Regions from separate parts of the Paenibacillus sp. RC84 genome, predicted to be linked through region 2. Evidence: riboswitches for the same ligand, from Rfam matches in the RefSeq annotation. Region 2 holds a riboswitch; each other region holds the start of a gene.
The links. A riboswitch is a leader RNA that binds a small molecule or an ion and turns the genes downstream of it on or off. The one in region 2 is predicted to bind cobalamin.
Positions count from the first base shown of each region.

Region 1 (4,971 bases), on a different contig from region 2:
CTCGGATTGTTGGACGGCTTATGTCCGTAAGCATCTGCAGCCAACCTTGATCTGCTCGGTTAAGCTTGAGAAACGGCCATTGTTTCCCGGCACTGTTTGGCGGCCGCAACCATGTTGCGCAGGGCTGCTGCGGTTTCCTCGCTGCCTCTCGTTTTGAGGCCGCAATCGGGATTAATCCAGAAGAGCTGCGGGTCGAGTACGCGCAGCGCACGCTCGATCATGCTTACCATCTCTTCGACGGAAGGGACCCTCGGACTGTGAATGTCGTAGACACCGAGCCCGATTCCCTTCTCGTAGGTGTGCTGTTCGAAGCTTTCGATCAGCTCGCCGTGGCTGCGGGAAGTTTCAATGGATATGACGTCGGCATCCATATCGCGGATAGACCCGATCATGTCGTGGAATTCGCAGTAGCACATATGGGTATGAATTTGCGTCGTGGCCCGCACGTTCGACGTTGTGCTGCGGAAAGCGTTGACCGCCCAATCGAGATAAGCCCGGTGCTCATCTTTCTTAAGAGGAAGGCCTTCACGGACAGCGGGCTCGTCGATTTGGATCATTTCGATTCCCGCCTCTTCGAGTGCTTGCACTTCTTTCTCCAGCGCGAGCGAAATCTGATAGGCGACTACGTCTCTGGACAGATCGTCCCGGACGAATGACCAGTTAAGAATCGTAACCGGTCCGGTCAGCATCCCTTTGACGGGACGTGTCGTGAGCGACTGGGCGTAGACGGTTTCCTCGACGGTCATCGGCTGCGTAAAAGCCACATCGCCGTAAATGACCGGCGGTTTCACACAGCGCGAGCCGTAGGACTGCACCCAGCCGTTGCGCGTGAAGGCGAAGCCGTCCAATTTTTCGCCGAAAAATTCCACCATGTCCGTCCGTTCGAATTCCCCGTGAACGAGGACGTCCAGATCCAGCTCCTCCTGAAGCTTGATCCATTTATCGATCTCGCTCCGGATAAACGCTTTATACTGCTCGTCCGTCCATTCCGCTTTTCTCCATTTGGACCGCGCCTGTCTGACTTCCGCTGTCTGCGGGAAGCTTCCGATAGTCGTGGTCGGGAGAAATGGCAGCTGCCACTTCTCGCGCTGAAGGGCCCGCCTCTCGCCGAAATCCGCGCCGCGTGCCGCCGGCACCTTTTGAAGCTGCAGAGCGGCCGCCTGGACGGCTTTGTTGCCGCGAGCTTCGGAAGATCGGAGGGCGGCAAGCGCTTTTTCGTTCCGCTGAAGCGCTTCGGCGGTGTCCGCCGTTTGGGATACCGCCGCCTTGGACAGCAGGACGATTTCCTCCAGCTTCTCGTCGGCGAAGGCAAGAGCGTCTCTCAGCACCGGATCGAGCTTATCTTCGTGAACGGTGGACACCGGCACATGCAGAAGGCTGCAAGATGGCTGGACGATCACCCGCTCTTCGGGAACCACGGCTAAAATGCCGCGAAGCGTATTCAGCTTCTCCTTCAGATCGGAACGCCAAATATTCCGGCCGTCCACGATACCCGCTCCCAAAATTTTACCTTCGGGAAATCCTTCGCTCTTCAGAAGCTTCAGCGTCTTCTCACCGCCGTGTACGAAATCAAGCCCGATCCCGCTTACGGGCAGCTGCACAACCCTACTGTAATGTTCCACGGATTCGAAGTAGGTCTGGAGCATAATTTTCAGTTTCGGCGCTGCCTCTGCCAGTGCTTTGTAGATCGCTTCAATCCGTTCCATATCCTCGGCGGATACGTTTGTCGAAAGCACCGGTTCGTCCACTTGCACCCATTCGGCGCCTTCCCGTTCCAGCTCTCGCAGCACTTGGCCGTACAGCGGAAGCAGCCGGTCGATCCAGGCATCGGTTTCCGTCTCGGAGTACCCTTTGGACAATTTCAAAAACGTAAACAGTCCGAGAAGCACGGGCTTGCCCTGGATTCCGAGCGCTTCTTTGGCTTCGCGGTAAGCTTTGAGAGGCTTGTTCTCGACCAGTTCGGGCCTCGCGCCCTGCAGTTCCGGCACAATATAATGATAGTTGGTGTTAAACCATTTCGTCATTTCGCATGCAGCCGCCCCGTCCTCGCCTCTAGCCATCGCATAGTAGGTGCCCGGAGATACTTCACCGCCCTCGTATTGAAACCGTTCCGGGACGATTCCGAACATCGCGGAAGTATCCAGTACGTGGTCGTATCCCGAAAAATCGTTGACCGCGATAAGCTCAATGCCCTTCTCCCGCTGAATGCGAAGATTTCCCAAACGGACCTCGGTCAGCTTGTCCGTCAGCTCCCGCTCCCCGATTTTACCGGCCCAGAAAGACTCCAGCGCCTTCTTCCATTCACGTCCCGCTCCGATCCTCGGGTACCCCAAACTGCTGCTTTTCAATGCGTTCATGATCTTGACCTCCTGATAGTGGCTTGAATTGGATGTTTGCATAAGTTCTCTGTTTCATTTGCTTGTTTGTACGCGAAAAATAAGAAAAGGACGTCATTATCCCCGAAGCATGCAAGGATAAAGACGCCCTCTGTTTGTATAATCAGCGGCTCGTACTTTAACACCTCCCTATCTCCCGTAGGTAAAGCAGTGCTGTCAGAACAGGCAGGTCTCCTGGCTCCAGAATCATCATCTTCGGCTGCCTTCCCGGTCTAAGACCAGTGGCATAATCGCCTTGACTCCTCTGTTACAGTGGCGGGACCGCGCCGGTTTTTCACCGGACTTCCCTTTTAAGCTCCAGCTCCCGAGGGGCTGGGCACCTATTCCCAACATATTCAATTGGTTAACTTAGGAATGACTATACACAACGAAGCTTATTTATGCAAGCTTTATTCCAGAGGAATGCCGAAATATTTAAGCAGAGCTTCCTTGTAGGCCGCGTCGTTTTCGGGCACGAACGTGCGCACGCCTTCTGGCGTGAACAGCTTAAACTCCTTGCCGGAGACCGAATTGCGCCCCTCACGGGTCCGTACGGCTACCATCGCATCCTTCGTGAAAATGGAGTCCGGGCTGTGCTCGCACCAGAAGCTGGCCATGACAAAATCTTTGGGCAGCTGCGGCTCCTCGGTAAACGAGTAAATGCGCCTCCAACTGCCGTGATGGTTCTCGCTCAGCACCCAGCCGAATACGGGGTCCCGCTCCATGGCGTATAACTCCCCGCCCTGCCGCTGTTCCAGCTTCTCGGCAAGACGGACCGGTCTCCGGGGGACGATGCCCCCGACACCTACGTCGCATAAGTAGCTGACCCCCTCCGCCTCCACTTTCAATACGTGATGGCGGCGTTTGGGCGGCAGCTGCGTCTCGTCTCGCCAGAACCGGGCGACATAATCGGTCACGGGGTAACCGAGCTGGCGCAGCAGCCAGCCGAACAGGGCGTTCAGCTCGAAGCAGTAGCCGCCCCGCCGCCGCTCGACGATTTTGTGGCGCAGATGCTTTATGTCCAGAGACAGCGGAATACCGTTCAGGATATCCAGATTTTCATACGGAACGGTGTGCAGATGCTGCTCCTGCAGCAAAGCCAGCGCTTCATAACTGCCGTCCAGCGGCCCTTCGTAACCGATTCGGTTGAGGTAAGCCTCCACTTCAGGTTTCAAAGCTTCTCTATCCGTCCTCACGAGACATCCTCCTTTACGGCAGGCTCGCAGACCCTGATTTCTTTGGTACGGAGATCCACAACACGGCTGCGCACATCGCATTTGGAAATGAACAGAGGCTCGCCGTCCCGGTCTATCCAATACGCGATAGGCAGTGAAACTTCGCTGCCGCGAAAGGATCCGTCCGCATGACTCGTCCCGATGACCATGGCATGATGCCGAGAGGCGATTTCTTTCGCTTTTGCAACCCATTCATCGAACTGCTCTTCACTGAACATGCCGACGCCGATCGGCTGAACAAACAAATCGGTCCGGGGGCTGATCGCTTCCTCCACCTCCCGCAGTACCAGTTCGTCACACAAAATCGGGGTGATGAGTAGCCCTTCTTCCTTTACGGATTCATATCCGCTGTATTTGGCCCGGTCCATCGCGATTTTCCCTTCCCGGTTTATGATAACGGCCCGGTCTTTCGGATTTTTCGAACCGCTTATAAGTAGAGTACGCGTACGGGCCGCAAGCTCACACGCCAGAGATAGATTCGTATGTAAGTATCCTTCGGGGAAAACTGCCGCAGTTATGTCGGGATACCTCATCAATTCCGCTTGCAGTTGTTCCAGGTTCCGCTCCAGCTTAGGCTGGCTGACGAGAATTTTCAATCTCAGCACCTCCGGCTTATTCTTAAAGATTTCAACAACTTGGTGAAATATTCCTCCATGTTCACCAACTTTTGATGAGTTTCCGCTCAATTGGCATCATTATTTATTGCATTATCTGCCAGAGAACTCCATAATAGGAATCTGAGTTCTTTTTTCTTTTAGAAAGAGAGTGCGGCCCGTGAAAGATATCCTTGTCCATTTATTCATCATGACATTTCCCCCTCATATTTACCAGATTTTTATGCTTACGCGTTTTTACAAAAGAGAAAAAAAACGAAACCGATTTCTGATGGGAATCCTGATGGGGTTTTCCGGGATTTTCAGTATAAGCTATCCGGTCATGTATCTCGTTCCTGATTTTTATTGGGATTTAAGAGGCGTTCCTCTTCTGCTCGCTTTTATGTACGGAGGGTATTACGGAGGGTTTACGGCGCTCGGGATGATGCTGATTTTTCATGGGATCATGTTCCCGTCTTTCGGAATTTCGGACGTCATTCTCTATGCGGCGGGTTTTCTTCCCATCCTGCTGCGAGCCCGTAACTTCTACCAATATCCTTCGCGAAAAAAAATCGCCCTGTCGCTCTTATACACAAGCATCGGCGCTGCCGCTCTGCTTATCTGGCTGTCTTACATCGTCTCGCATCACGATTTTATCTGGCAGGACCTGCTGCCGCAAGTAAGTCTTCTCGTGACCGTACAGCTTCTGCTGCCGGTGCTCCTCATCCTGTGGTTTCAGCATATGCTCCGGCATGACCAGATGAGTAT
Region 1 is NZ_JBGBYL010000004.1:448,353-453,323, reverse strand. It holds gene metE (5-methyltetrahydropteroyltriglutamate--homocysteine S-methyltransferase) at 60-2,357, opposite strand; cobalamin riboswitch at 2,544-2,735, opposite strand; gene ABH899_RS12270 (arylamine N-acetyltransferase family protein) at 2,786-3,571, opposite strand; gene ABH899_RS12265 (hypothetical protein) at 3,568-4,215, opposite strand; gene ABH899_RS12260 (ATP-binding protein) at 4,385-4,971, shown strand, end outside.
Region 1: another riboswitch for cobalamin. It lies ahead of metE (5-methyltetrahydropteroyltriglutamate--homocysteine S-methyltransferase); the one in region 2 lies ahead of nrdI (class Ib ribonucleoside-diphosphate reductase assembly flavoprotein NrdI).

Region 2 (4,971 bases):
CATGGTCGGCTACATTCAAAGAAGCCGGGATACGAAGGCGGTCATTCCCCGCAAAAAAGAAGCTTTAAAAACGTGGCTCCTGCACCACGAAGAGAATGCGCCGCCCCGGAAAGTAACTGAACCGCAGTCCATAGCGGAAGATGAAAACGTCAGCCACTTCGCGATCGTTCCGGGCTCTATCGAGAATGGCTGTACAGGCAGCGTCCTTCAGATGTTCGTCAGCGGCAAAGCCGAGAAAGACATCAAAGCCAGGAGATACGAATACTCCGTCCCTTCGGGCCGCTGGTCGTCTCCCATTCCCCGGAACTGGGGGCATATGTCGACGCCTTCCGGGCACCATGTGGACGCTTTCCAGTTTTTCAAACCTACGGACGAGGGACATATCCGGTCGGAAATCTGGTTTACGCAGACGTTCGACGGCTCCGGTATGAAAAAACATCTCGGAATAGGCCGATACCGCTCCGACCGGCTTACCTTGACGGACACGCTTACGAACTGGGCCAACGATGACCATCTTACGTTTCTGGGCGTTGTGGAAAGCCCCCCTCCCCACGTGCTGAACGGCTCCGAGCTTAAAGATTCTATCTGTTCCTTCCGGTTCAAGTGGTCGAAGGAGGAGCAGGCGGCGGTATCCGCGAAGTACAAATTCGGCGCTTCTCTCAACTTTAGCGGCAAAGTTCCGGTTGTAGGTCTCGGCGGCGAGCTGAAGATCGCTTATGAGCGGACGCGGTCCGTCACTTCCGAAATGAAGAGCATCAAGGAATTTTCGATTGAACTGTACCCGTCTGCCACCAAAAAAACGGCTGCACATTTGTATATCCGGCCCAACATAACCAGGCTTACCTACAAACTGGCGGATTGGCAGGAGAACGACCTGGGCGTGCAGCTCAGTCTTTTCTCCGTATCGGATCTTAGCATCGAAGCCCGCAAAGGCAAATCCTTGAGCACGTTTCCGAAACAGCCCGATCCGAACCGCATCGAGAATTATGTGCAAAGATTTACGGCGCTGCCCGATTATGCGGATAAGCAGCTTTCGTTCAGTATGCCGGTGAATTGGTCGGAATCCATGAAAATCGAAGAAAATTTTATTAAAGTCAGCAAAACCATCACCTCCGTTTCCAACAGCGTATCCGTTGAATGCAAGCCTGCGGGCAAGGCGCCCGGCGATGTGTTTTCGATCGGTGTAGGGTCCAGCTTCATGTACACGTATGAAGTGAACGTGTCCACCCAGTTCTCATCTCAAATGGGCTGTACGGTCCGTTACCCGAATCCCCGTCCGGGCGAAACCGATGATATCAGCGAAGTGAAGCTGCTCATGTATGTGTTTTACCCCGATAAAAATAAAACGGACCGCTGCTACTGGATTCCGCAGGAAACGAAAAACCAGTATCCCTGGTGCGTGGCGTGGTCCGTGGATGAGCTGGTTAGGCAGGGCAGCGGCCAGTGAGACAGCCGGACTCCAAAGGCCTCCTTCCGTTTACGGCAGACAAATCATTACGATAATTGCGGACTGTCTTTTGATTTATGTTTTTGCTCATCTGATTCCCGGTGTGTACATCAAGGATTTTTTATCCGCTCTCACTTTATCTGTCGCTCTGCACGTGATCGAATGGATACTTGCTGGCATAATGATTCTTTATAAAAAGAACAACAAAAAGAATTTAAACATGTAAAAAAGGATCAAGCTCCAATCCAAGGAGCTTGATCCTTTTTTATTTAGATGCAAGTAAAACCCCCGCTCAGCGCCTGGAGACCAGCGTGGATGCACGTCCCTCCGCCGCCCGCAAACTTTGTCGAAATAAAAAGAATCCGAAATAAAATCTCGCCCGTTTATGGGCAGGTTATCACACCTTTTTCGCCTTATATCTCGGTTTTTCTCCCCTTGTTGAGTCCTTACGCACAGTTGACAAACCACAATATATTGAGGTAAATTCATATCTATCACCTACATATTCACTATATATAGACTATATATGGATTGGACAGGTTTCCCGCCTACCAGGCGGGAATCAAAAGGGAAGTCCGGTGAGAATCCGGCGCGGTCCCGCCACTGTCAACGGGGAGCGCCCCACCCATACCGCCACTGACGAATGCCGTCGGGAAGGCCGCGGAGGGGCGCAATGAACCTGGAGCCAGGAGACCTGCCTGTCTGAAAGACACCGCTGAACCTACGGGAGATAGGGAGGTGTCCGGACGTTTTTCACATACAGCCGCTTGCCTGGCTGTCCCCCTCTTCCGCCTCCGGGCGGGGAGCCGGGCAGCCGGCTTGTACGCGCGGCTTCAGCCAGCCTTTTTGCAGAGCCGTCAGCGGCGCGCGAAAGGGCTGGAAGCTGACTGTGAATTTAGAGCCGCTCTTTGTCACACAAGGAGCGGCTTTCATCCGGGCGCGCCGACTACTTCCCGTGGTCGGCGCGCCCCGTATTTTTGAAAGAGTGGAAAGGAAGATGCTTCCATGCTGGTAGTGTACGATTCCCGTACGGGAAATGTTCAACGATTCATTAACAAGCTGAATTTGAAGGCCGTACGGATCGAAGAGGATTTGACGATCCAGGAGCCGTTCGTCCTTGTTACCTATACGACCGGATTCGGTCAAATTCCCGGCAAAGTGCTGGACTTTCTGAAACATCACTCTTCCCTTCTGCGCGGTGTAGCCGCAAGCGGCAACCAGAACTGGGGACAATCCTTTGCCCTGAGCGCCGACCGCATTTCATCGGCATACGGTGTTCCGGTGCTTGCCAAATTCGAACTTTCCGGCACGTCTAGCGACGTGGAACGATTCCATAAAGGGGTGCGCCATCTTGAAGCATATTGAACTGAACAACGAACTCATGATACCGGGGGAAGACGGGTTTTACCGTCTGGAGAAAGACCGCGAAGCGCTGGACGCCTTCCTTGAAGAAGTGCAGGGGCAGACCGTTCCTTTCGGCAGCATCAAAGAACGCTACGATTATCTGATCGGCGAAGATTTCTACGAGAACGTGTACGAACACTACACGCTGGAGCAGATCGAAGCCATCCACGAAACCATCCGCGAAAGCGGCTTTAAGTTCCAATCCTACATGGCCGCTTCGAAATTTTATAAAGATTACGCCCTGCGTACCAACGATAAAAAGCAAGTCCTCGAATCGTACGAGGACCGTGCCGCCATCGTCGCCCTTCACTTGGGTGAAGGCGATATCGGCAAAGCCCAGCGGATCGCCAAGGCGATCATCGAGCAGCGCGTCCAGCCGGCAACGCCGACGTTCCTGAACGCCGGACGCAGCCGCCGGGGCGAAATGGTCTCCTGCTTCCTGCTGGAGATGGACGACTCCCTGAACTCCATTCAGTACGTCATCGGCACCTGCATGCAGCTGTCCAAAATCGGCGGTGGCGTAGCCGTGAACATGTCCAAGCTGCGCGGACGCGGCGAGCCGATCAAAGGCGTCGAAGGCGCCGCGAAGGGCATCATGCCCGTCATGAAGCTCCTTGAGGATGCCTTCTCCTATGCGGACCAGATGGGTCAGCGCCGGGGCTCCGGAGCGGTCTACTACTCCGTATTCGGCTGGGACATCATCGAATTCCTCGACTGCAAAAAGATCAACGCGGACGAGAAATCCCGCATCCAGACGCTTTCCATCGGCCTGATCGTGCCGCAGAAGTTTTACGAGCTGGCCGAGCAGAACAAGCCGCTGCACGTGTTCGCCCCGTTCTCCGTCTACAAGGAGTACGGCCGTCACCTCGACGATATGAATATCGACGACATGTACGAAGAGCTGCTAGCCAACCCGAACGTGAAGAAGAAAGTCGTCATGAGCGCCCGCGACATGCTGACCAAAATTGCCGTTATCCAGCTGGAATCCGGCTATCCTTACATCATGAACCGTTCCAACGCGAACCGCGGACATGCCCTGAAAGACATCGGCAAAGTGAAAATGTCCAACCTGTGCACGGAAATTTTCCAGCTCCAGGAGACGACGGAAATCGGCGATTACGGCCAAGGCGATATTATCCGCCGGGACATTTCCTGCAACCTCGCTTCGCTTAACATCGTGAACGTGATGGAAACGAAAAGCATCCGCGATTCCGTCCACAGCGGCATCGAAGCGCTGACTTCCGTCAGCGACAACACGACGGTCGCGAACGCGCCGGGCGTTGTGAAAGCGAACAAGGAGCTTCATTCCGTCGGACTCGGCGCGATGAACCTGCACGGCTATCTGTCGAAGAACCGGATCGCTTACGAAAGCCCGGAAGCGAAAGAGTTTGCGCGCGCCTTCTTCATGGCCATCAACTTCTACTCGCTGGAGAAGAGCATGGAAATCGCACGCGACCGCGGTATCACTTTCGCCGATTTCGAACGCTCCGAATACGCGAAAGGCACCTATTTCGCCAAGTACGAAGAGAAGGATTACCGTCCGGAATCCGATAAAGTCAAAGCTCTCTTCGAGGGCATGAATCTTCCTTCGCCGGAAGACTGGAAAGCCCTGAAAGAACAGGTCATGAAACACGGCCTGTACCATGCTTACCGCCTGGCCATCGCGCCGACGCAGAGCATCTCTTACGTTCAAAACGCCACTTCGAGCGTTATGCCGATCGTCGATCAGATCGAAACGCGCACGTATGCAAACTCGACGACCTACTATCCGATGCCTTACCTGTCCAAGGAGAACATGTTCTTCTACAAGTCGGCTTACCGGATGGACCCGTTCAAGATCATTGATCTTATCGCGGAAATCCAGGAACATGTGGATCAGGGGATTTCAACCGTACTGCACGTAAACAGCGACATCTCGACCCGCGAGCTGGCCCGCAACTACCTGTACGCCGCCAAAAAAGGCCTGAAATCGCTCTACTATACCCGCACAAAGCGGTTGACCATGGAAGAATGCCTGAGCTGCTCCGTTTAAGAGAGGGCTAGGATAAGAATAGATTCGTGTAAAAGAAACCGGCTGCGCGAAAGGAGCGTAAAAATGCTCCGCGCAGGCCGCAAATCAT
Region 2 is NZ_JBGBYL010000010.1:96,649-101,619, forward strand. It holds gene ABH899_RS21980 (hypothetical protein) at 1-1,447, shown strand, start outside; cobalamin riboswitch at 1,968-2,163, shown strand; gene ABH899_RS21985 (hypothetical protein) at 2,201-2,362, opposite strand; gene nrdI (class Ib ribonucleoside-diphosphate reductase assembly flavoprotein NrdI) at 2,453-2,812, shown strand; gene nrdE (class 1b ribonucleoside-diphosphate reductase subunit alpha) at 2,799-4,883, shown strand.

Region 3 (4,971 bases), on a different contig from region 2:
TGACCAAAGAAGAGGACGTGAAGAAGCTGGTGGAAACCGCCCACGAGCATTTCGGTTCTCTGGACGTGATGATCAACAACGCGGGAATCGAGAATGAAGTTCCTTCTCAGGAGCTGTCCGCCGACGATTGGCGTAAAGTGCTGGACGTGAACCTGACCGGGGCGTTTCTCGGCAGCCGGGAAGCCATCTCCTATATGCTGGAGCATGAAATCAGAGGGGTCGTTATCAACGTTTCAAGCGTGCACGAAATGATCCCTTGGCCCCATTTCGTCCATTATGCGGCGAGCAAAGGCGGCATCAAAATGATGACCGAAACGCTGGCGCTGGAGTTTGCGCCCCAAGGAATCCGGGTGAACAATATCGGGCCGGGGGCTATCAACACGCCCATCAATGAAACGAAATTCGCCGACGAGCAGGCGCGCGCCGGCGTGGAAGCCCTCATTCCGATGGGGTATATCGGCAAACCGGAAGAGATTGCGGCCGTAGCCGCCTGGCTGGCCTCGTCGGAGTCAAGCTATGTCACCGGTATCACGCTGTTCGCGGACGGAGGGATGACGAAATATCCGTCGTTCCAAGGAGGAAGAGGCTGAGGGAGAGGAGAGAATTCACATGAACCAAACATGGTGGAAAGAAAGTGTCGTGTACCAAATTTATCCGTCCAGCTTCAAGGATTCGGACGGGGACGGCCGAGGGGACCTGCGCGGGATTATTTCCAAGCTGGATTATCTCGCGGAGCTTGGCGTCAACGTCATCTGGCTGTGTCCCGTTTACCGCTCGCCGGGCGCCGACAACGGCTACGATATCAGCGATTATTACGAGATCGATCCGCAGTACGGCACGATGGAGGATTTTGACGAGCTGCTTCTGGAAGCGCGCAAGCGCGGGCTGAAAATCATGATGGATCTTGTGCTGAATCATACCTCCGATCAGCATGCCTGGTTTAAAGAATCGCGTTCTTCCAGGGACAATCCCAAACGCGACTATTATATCTGGAGGAAGGGGAGAGAGGGGCTCTTCCCGAACAACTGGGAGTCTTACTTCAGCGGAAGCGTCTGGGAGCACGACCCGGAGACGGATGAGTATTACATGCATCTGTATTCGAAGCATCAGCCCGACCTCAACTGGGAGAACGACGAAATGGTCGACGAGCTTTTCAGAATGGTGCAATGGTGGCTAGGCAAGGGTGTCGACGGTTTCCGCTTCGATGCCATCGCTCATATCGTAAAAGCGCAAGGGCTGCCGGATGCCGATAATCCCCGGCATTTGCCCGTTGTGCAGGCTTACCAGCTTTTTTCGAACCTGGAAAAGGTACATACGCTGCTGCACAAACTCAATGACCGGGTGCTGTTTAACTACGACATCATGACGGTCGGCGAAACATCCGGACTGGGTCCGGAGCAGGCGCTGGATTACGTGGGGGATGAGCGCCATGAGCTGAACATGGTTTTCCAGTTCGAGCATATGAATCTGGATGCGGCTTCCGCCGGGACGGGCAAATGGGAGTCGAAGCCGTGGACCCTGCTGGAGCTGAAAAAAGTGATGAGCCGCTGGCAGACGGTCCTTCACGGCAAAGGCTGGAATGCCAACTATCTCGGCAATCACGATCAGCCCCGTCCCGTTTCGAGGTTCGGAGATGAAGGCCGGTACCGGGTGGAATCCGCGAAAATGCTGGCTGCGTTTCTCCTGACGCTGGAAGGGACGCCGTATATTTTTCAGGGGGAAGAAATCGGCATGACCAATGTCGCGTTCGATCTGATCGGCGATTACCGCGATGTGGAAACGATCAATTACTACAAGCAGGCCAAGCTGCTCGGCAAGCCCCAGGACGAAGTCATGAAGGCGATCTGGAAAAAAAGCCGGGACAACGCCCGCACCCCCATGCAGTGGGACGACACGGCGAACGCCGGATTTACGACGGGGGAACCGTGGATCAAGGTGAACCCGAATTATCCCGGGATCAATGCGGCGGCAGCGGCAGCCGATCCGCAGTCCGTCTACCACTACTACCGCAGCTTAATCGCGCTTCGCAAAAAGCATCCCGTCATCGTTTACGGCGAATATAAGCTTCTGCTTCCGCTGGACACGGAAATTTATGCGTATACGCGGACGCTGAACGGGGAGAAGCTGCTGGTGATTCTGAACTTTTTCGACGGAACGCCGGAGTTTACATGGCCGGAAGAGCTGGGAAAGGGGAAGAACGCGGAGCTTCTCATTTCAAATTACGATCCCGTCTCCGGCGAGGATACCGGCGTCCTCAAACTGCGGCCTTATGAAGCCAGAGTTTATCTGCTCGGTTGAGGGGAGCTTTTATCGGCATAGACAAGTTCTTTGACCGGATGTTATGATGAACAGAACACAATCGAATATGGTAAAAACAGGTGCGGAGCCCATTCGAACGGATCAGACAGTCCATAAGAACCGGGTTCGGCTTAAAACGGGAAGTTCGGTGAAAGACCGACGCGGACCCGCCACTGTAAGGAGCCCCCTGCAATCGCAGGGGAAAATTTTTTTCGGCATCAACGTCACTGGATTTTCCGGGAAGGCGCCGAAGAAAGCTCCGAGCCAGGAGACCTGCCTGTTTAAATAACACTAGATAACCTACGAGGATTTAGGGAGGTGTTGAGAACGGCTGAATCGCTGCCAACGGCGGCTTGCCGGAACGTGGGCGTACAAGACTGCCCGGGGCCGGCGACTGTGCGGGTTGGAAGCATATGCGGGATATTCCCGCTTAATGGCTCGAAAGTTCGAAGCATTTCTATCCGAAGAGGGTGGAAATGCTTTTTTTATTGTCCGGACGAGACGGGAAGGCAAACGGCAGGCCGCCGGAAGGCGCACCGCCGTGCATATAGAAGGCCGCCTGTTCGAAGCGGACAGGAAGGCCGGACTGCTTGATAACGGTTGTTCAGCGTAAGCGCTGGAGCTTTTTTTACAGGGAAGAGGAGGAATGGGAATGGCCGGTAAACTGCTTATCATCGGATTTGGCCCCGGGGACGAAGCCCATATTACAAAACGCGCGCGCGAGGCGATTTCGGAAAGCGAAGTCATTATTGGCTATAACACTTACGTGGATCTGATACGCAGTCTGATCGACGGCAAACAGGTCGTGCGTACGGGCATGACCGAGGAAGTGAGCCGTGCGCAGGAAGCCGTCAGACAGGCGGAGGCCGGGCGTAAGGTGGCCGTTATATCCAGCGGCGATGCGGGCGTCTACGGTATGGCGGGTCTCGTGTACGAGGTGCTGATCGAGAAAGGGTGGAAGCCGAGCGATGGCGTGGAAGTCGAAATCGTGCCCGGCATCTCGGCGATCAACTCGTGCGCTTCGCTGCTTGGAGCTCCCGTCATGCACGACGCATGCACGATCAGCCTCAGCGATCACCTGACGCCGTGGGATCTCATCCGGCGCAGAGTCGAAGCGGCCGCATCCGCCGATTTCGTCATCGCTCTGTACAACCCGCGGAGCGGCAGAAGAACACGCCAGATCGTGGAGACGCAGCAGATTTTGCTGAAACACCGCTCTCCCGATACTCCGGTGGGTATCGTCAAAAGCGCCTACCGAGACAGGGAGCACGTCGTGCTGACGACGCTTGCGGAGATGCTGGAGCATGACATCGGCATGCTTACTACCGTGATCATCGGCAACTCCGCGACCCGCAACTACGAGGGACTCATGATTACGCCGAGGGGCTATCAGCGCAAGTATACGCTGGACAGCGATATTCAGCCCCTGCGCCCTCATGAGCGTCTCCGGCGGGAAGCCGAGCCGTGGGCTCTGGAGCAGGAAGCGGAAACCGGCGCGGAAACGGAAGCGGCCCTGCCGGTACAGCCCGGTGCCGCTCTCCGGTCCGCGGAGCAGCGGGAAGCCGGCAGCGCCGGTCTGCCGTCCTTCTTCGACGAGGACGAGTACGGGGATGACGGCTACGGCGAATACAGCCCCGAAGCCGAAGGAACCGGTACTGCCGACGACTACGACCGCGAAGATTCGCCGGTCCGCATACAAGCGGCCGGGACACGGTCCGCGTACGATAAGCCCGCGTCTTCGGGGGCCGGGGAGTACGGGGACTCGGCGGTTGCGGTCGCCCTACGTCCGTCTGCCGCACCTGCGGCTTCCGTCGAGGCTTCGGCTCCTACCGCCTATGAGCTGGCGGAAGAGGCGCTCCGTCTCGTGACGGGCGAGCCCGGCGGAACGGCTCCCTCCGCTTCCCCAAGCGGATTTTTCCGCCAGCAGGCTATTCTCGAGTTCGCCGTCAGCCCCGGACTCGCGAACAAAAACCTGACCGCCAAACAGCTGATGGTCCTCGCGGCCGCTGTCGGCGATACAGGAACGATGGAGTATACGCCCCATCATCAACTGCTCGTCAAGCTGCGGACCGATGATCCCGATTCCGTAACGAAACGGCTTCGCGGAGAAGGGCTTCTGCTGGCTCCGGTCGGCGATGTGGTCCAGGTCAAAGCCTGCGACTTCTGCAATATGGACAAGGGCGACGCCGTGCCGTATGCGGAGGAGCTTCACGATCTTCTGGGCGGAGCGGCCGTGCCCAAAGAGATGAAAATCGGTTTCAACGGCTGCGGCATGGCCTGCTACGGCGCGGTGAAGGAAGATATCGGCATCGTGTACCGCCGGGAGAAGTTTGATCTGTTCCTCGGGGGGAAAACGGTCGGCCGCAATGCCCACGCGGCGCAGCCCGTTGCGGAAGGCATCGAGCCGGACAAGCTGGTCGAGACCATAGAGCGGATCGTCGCCCGGTACCGGAACGAAGGGCACCCGAACGAACGGTTCCATAAGTTTTTTGCCCGCGTAAAAGAGCTGGAGGGCTACCGTCACCGGGAAGTCCCCGCTTTTCAAATCGAAAACGCTTTGTGCGGAGATTAACGAACCCGTAAACACGAGGAGTTCTTTTCAATACAGGGATACAAAAAAGGAGGCAGAACCGATGGATGCGGTACTGTTTGTAGGTCACGGAAGCCGTGACG
Region 3 is NZ_JBGBYL010000011.1:63,271-68,241, forward strand. It holds gene ABH899_RS23445 (glucose-1-dehydrogenase) at 1-590, shown strand, start outside; gene ABH899_RS23450 (glycoside hydrolase family 13 protein) at 610-2,298, shown strand; cobalamin riboswitch at 2,404-2,593, shown strand; gene cobJ (precorrin-3B C(17)-methyltransferase) at 2,951-4,870, shown strand; gene ABH899_RS23460 (sirohydrochlorin chelatase) at 4,932-4,971, shown strand, end outside.
Region 3: another riboswitch for cobalamin. It lies ahead of cobJ (precorrin-3B C(17)-methyltransferase); the one in region 2 lies ahead of nrdI (class Ib ribonucleoside-diphosphate reductase assembly flavoprotein NrdI).

Region 4 (4,971 bases), on a different contig from region 2:
TCTGGAAAGGGAACCGGCCCATTTCGACCACCTCACGGACGGTGAAACCGAGCGGAGGCAGCGCATCCTGCTGAAGCACGGCAAGCCAGCGTGCCAGCTCCTTGCGGGCGTAGCCCGCGACTTCCCTCCCCTGGAGAAGAATACGGCCTTCCGTAAGGGGGTCTACGCCGGAGATAAGCCTCAGCAGAGTCGATTTGCCGCTCCCGTTGGGCCCGATGATGCCGAAAAATTCGCCGGGCTTCACCTCGAAACGGATATCTTTGAGCACGCGGGTTCCGCCGAAACTTTTTCCAGCACCCTGCACTTCGATGATCGGTTCCATCAGCTTCTCCCCCATTTCTTCTGTTTGCGCAGCAGATAAGCGAAGAACGGCGCACCCAGAAACGCGGTGATTACGCCGAGCGGAATCTCTGTCGGGCTTAGAAGCGTCCGGGCCAGCGTGTCGGCCCAAAGGACGTAGATGGCTCCGCCAACGGCGGAAAGCGGCACGATCAGCCGGTAATCCGGTCCCGCGATCAGACGGATCAGATGAGGCACGATCAGCCCGACAAACCCGATGACGCCGGATACGGAAACGGCCGCAGCCGTCACCAGTGTCGCGGTGATCAGCACGATCAATTTCGTCCGTTCGACATGGATACCCAGATGGGCGGCCTGACGTTCCCCGAGCGCCAGCAAGTTGAGTGTCCGCGCATAGCTGTAGAGCACAACGAAAGTTACGAGGAAATACGGAAGGAGAACGGTTGTGTACGACCAGCCTTTCATAGCGAGGCTGCCCATTAGCCAGAAAATGATTTCATTGACGACCTGCTTGGACATCGACACCAGAAAAGAAACCACGGAGCCGAGAAACGCCTGCATCACGACACCGGAAAGCAGCAGCGTCTCCATACGGATTTTGCCGTCAGTCCGGGCCAGTCGTAGAACGATCCAAAGCGAAACGGCTCCTGTAGCAAACCCGACGACCGGTATCGTCCACGTCCCGAAAAACGTCGTCTGCAGACCGAAGTAAATGACGAACGCCGCGCCGACGCTCGTTCCGCTGCTGACCCCAAGCGTATACGGGTCCGCAAGCGGATTGCGCAGAACGCCTTGAAAAGCGGCTCCCGCTACCGAAAGGGAGGCCCCGACAAGGATGGCCAGCATTACGCGCGGCAGCCTTACCTTCATAATAATCTGCTCCGAGGATACGGGCCAGTCCGGCGTGATTCGGTCTCCGATCCAAGGCAGCTTGCTCCCCAGAATCGAAGCGATCTGACTCACCGGCAGATGGGCCGAGCCCAGCGAAAGACTCAGCACAATAGAAAGAAGAAGGAGTAAAACTCCTACTCCTCCCCAAAGTCCCCATTTAGGTTTCATTTATTTCACCAAGTCCGGATAGATGGCTTTAGCCATTTGCAGGAGTCCCTCTGTCAGACGCGGTCCCGGACGGGTCAGCGTATTCTGGTCGAGACCGATTACCTGGTTGTTTTTGACCGCATTGATTTCGTTCCACCCGCTGCGTCCGCGAATGAGTTCTTCAAGACTCTTCTTCGTTTTGTCATCCACCACGTCTTTGGCGAATAAAATAACGTCCGGGTTCTGCTGAATGATTTTCTCCTCGCTGATCTGCTTCCAGCCCGTAATGTCGGAAGCGACATTGACACCGCCCGCCAGCGTGATCAGCTCATCCATGAATTCGCCCTTGCCGACTGTCCAGCCCGGAGAGAATTCGATGTAGACTTTTTTCTTCTTGTCCGCCGCTACGGTTTTTACGGCATCCGTAACTTTCTGACGGTCCTCTTTCATTTTTGCGACAACTTTTTCCGCCTGTTCCTGATGGTCGGTAATCTGACCGTAGAGCTGAATATTTTTCATGACGTCGTCAAGCGTCTTAGGCTCCACCTTGAACACGTTGATGCCCATGGCGCGCAGCTTTTCGACCGATTCTTTTTTCATCGAAACGCCTGTGAAAACAACGTCGGCTCCCGACGCGATAACCGATTCCTGGTTAGGCTGCGTAATTCCGCCCATTTTCGGCTTCGTTTTCGCTTCCGCCGGATAATCGTCAAAATCGGACACGCCGACGATTGTATCGCCCAGACCGATCGCAAAAAGAGCTTCCGTCTCAGCCGGCGAAACCGACACGATTTTACCGGGCGCTTTCTCGAACGTAAATTCCTTGCCTGTCGCATCGGTTACTTTCAAAGGATACTGCGTTTTCTTCGCGCTCGTTTGCGGAGCGGTGCTTGCCGCCGGAGAGGCCGAGCCCGCCGTCCCGTTATCCGTGCTTTGCTTGCCGCAGGCTGCCAGGCCGACGGCCATCGTCAAAACAAGCAGCAGCAGGGCGTATTTAAAACCCCTAGCGGTTCTTCGTTCGTTGTTCATGTTCTCTACTCCCTTGCTGATTTAGTTTGACTTGAAGTTGTCCCACGATGTTCGCGCATGTCAACAAAAAATCCCCTCTATCCGGAGATAGAGGGGATAACTTTCGGAATCACGAGGTGAAACGGCCGTCAGTCGGACGTCCTTTCCGGTTTCGCGCGATCCTCTCCTCGAAGGATATTGTGCTGCAAACCGGCAGGCAGGTCTCCTGACTTACGGATGACTGACCGTCTTGCCTTCCCATCCGCGCGCGGACAGTGGCATCGTAAGACGATCTCCGTATTACAGTGGCGGGACCGTGCCGGATTTGCACCGGCTTCCCTTTTCACCCTGGGCTTCGGCTCCGTTGGGAGACGCCGCTTCGGGACCTGACGGTAAACGTATGAGGTTGGGCCTTCAAGTTCATCCCCCATTATAGGCCAAGCGGCGCCGGAAAGACAAGGACTTTAGTCACCGCACCGCTTGCAGTTCCTCGCGCGGGCCATAGAGTCGTGGCGGCGCCGAGGCCGTCGCGTCAGGATTTAGCGGCGATCTTTTTGAGCACCTCGAACGACTGTTCGGGATTGCGGCTGTTCACCGCCATGAAAGCGACGAGCCCTTTGCCCTCTACGCCGTTATCCTTCATCCACTTGGAATACTGGAGCGGAATGCCGTACAGATGCGTCTCCTTCTTGGGCGCTTCGGGCGGATTCTTTTTCTTCCCGGCAGGTTCAATCGTCGCCTCGAGTACGCCCTCCGGATAGTCCTCCTGCTTGAAATGCTCTTCCAGCGGTAAAAATGCCCCTTCGGCCGCATAAATCTTAAACTGTTCTTCGGGGATGATCAGAATACCGTGATTGCCGTATCCCATTTCGACGATCATCTTCTCATTGGAAAAAAGCGGGGACGTATTCAAATAGATGGACGGCTTGTCCCCCACAAGCGCTTTCAACGAATTTTCAAGCTTAAAAGCGGCATCGACCGGTATACCGTCACGGGCCATCATAAAGATGGAAACATCCGCTTTGGGCTGGGCCTTCCCGCACCCGGAAACCAAGACGGTGAATAATAGAAGCAGTACAGCAGCCGAAAACCAGCGTTTCTGTGTCATCGTAATCCCTCCGTTGCCTGATAGCCTGTGCAAACGCTGCAAAAAAGCCGGCATTTACCGGCTCTTCTGGACTAGATTCATATATTCGTTAATCTTATGATCAAGTAGCGTACTCATTTCAATTACGGACTCGGAAGTCATAGCCTCACCGGACTGAACCATCTGTTCCAGTCTGTGCCGCATAAACTGAATTTCTTCTTCCAGGTGAAAGAGGGAGGCTAATTTGGCAGGTCGTTTGGATAACCAGCGTTGATCGGAAACGTCATGGCTGTACCAACCCGAGTTGTCGGCCAGACGATATTCTAAATAAGCCATACATATCCCTCCTTTACCCTAAAGATATCAGTTTTTTCCGATTCTGAAAACTATTTTTTGGGACAAGTCTTTACAATTTTTTCACAAAAGACCCAATACGGTCCAAAGCTTCGTTCAGCTGTGAAACGGAAGTCGCATAGGAGCAGCGGACGAAGCCTTCGCCGCCGTTGCCGAATACCTGTCCCGGAACGGCCGCCACCTTCGCTTCGGTCAGAAGCCGCTGAGCGAACTCTTCCGAGCTGAGGCCCGTCGAAGCGATGGAAGGGAACGCGTAGAACGCTCCCTGAGGCTCGTGGCAGTCGAGACCGATCTGCCGGAAGCCTTGAACGACCAGGCGTCTGCGCTGGTTATAGGACTCCATCATCCGGTCCTTCTCCTCCAGTCCGTTGCGGAGCGCCTCAAGCGCGGCAATCTGGCCCATGATCGGAGCGCACATGACCGTGTACTGATGGATCTTCAGCATCGCCGAGATCAGGTCCGGATGCCCACACATGTAGCCGACTCTCCAGCCCGTCATGGCAAAAGCTTTCGCGAAGCCGCTGACAAGAACAGTGCGGTCCCGCATGCCGGGCAGCGACGCGAAGCTCACGTGCTTGCTTCCGTAAGTGAGCTCCGCATAAATTTCATCGGCGATGACGATCAGATCGTTCTCTTCCACGATCCGGGCGATCGGCTCCCAGTCCTCGTACGTCATGATGCCGCCCGTCGGGTTGCTCGGATAGCTCAGAACGAGAACCTTGGATTTCGGCGTCAGACTTGCGCGGAGCGCCTCGGGCTTCAGCTTGAAGCTGTCCTTCGCGAAGGTCTCGATGCCGACCGGGACTCCTCCGCCGATCGTGACGATCGGGCTGTAAGCGATATAGCAGGGCTCCGGAACGAGAATTTCATCGCCCGGCGTAATCAGCGCGCGCAGCGCAAGGTCAATCGCCTCGCTGCCGCCGACCGTTACGACGACTTCATTCGAAGGCTCGTATTTTACGGCAAAATTCGTGTACAAATACTCGGCGATCGCTTCGCGAAGCTCAGGGAGGCCCGCATTCGGCGTATAGTTCGTCCGCCCTCTTTCCAGGGAATACACGCACGCCTCGCGGACATGCCACGGCGTCACGAAATCCGGTTCCCCGACGCCCAGAGAAATGATATCCTTGCTCCCGCTTACCAAATCAAAAAAACGCCGGATGCCCGAAGGAGGAATATCCCGG
Region 4 is NZ_JBGBYL010000002.1:23,159-28,129, reverse strand. It holds gene ABH899_RS03860 (ABC transporter ATP-binding protein) at 1-322, opposite strand, end outside; gene ABH899_RS03855 (FecCD family ABC transporter permease) at 322-1,359, opposite strand; gene ABH899_RS03850 (ABC transporter substrate-binding protein) at 1,360-2,367, opposite strand; cobalamin riboswitch at 2,546-2,751, opposite strand; gene ABH899_RS03845 (hypothetical protein) at 2,879-3,454, opposite strand; gene ABH899_RS03840 (aspartyl-phosphate phosphatase Spo0E family protein) at 3,509-3,769, opposite strand; gene ABH899_RS03835 (aminotransferase class I/II-fold pyridoxal phosphate-dependent enzyme) at 3,840-4,971, opposite strand, start outside.
Region 4: another riboswitch for cobalamin. It lies ahead of ABH899_RS03850 (ABC transporter substrate-binding protein); the one in region 2 lies ahead of nrdI (class Ib ribonucleoside-diphosphate reductase assembly flavoprotein NrdI).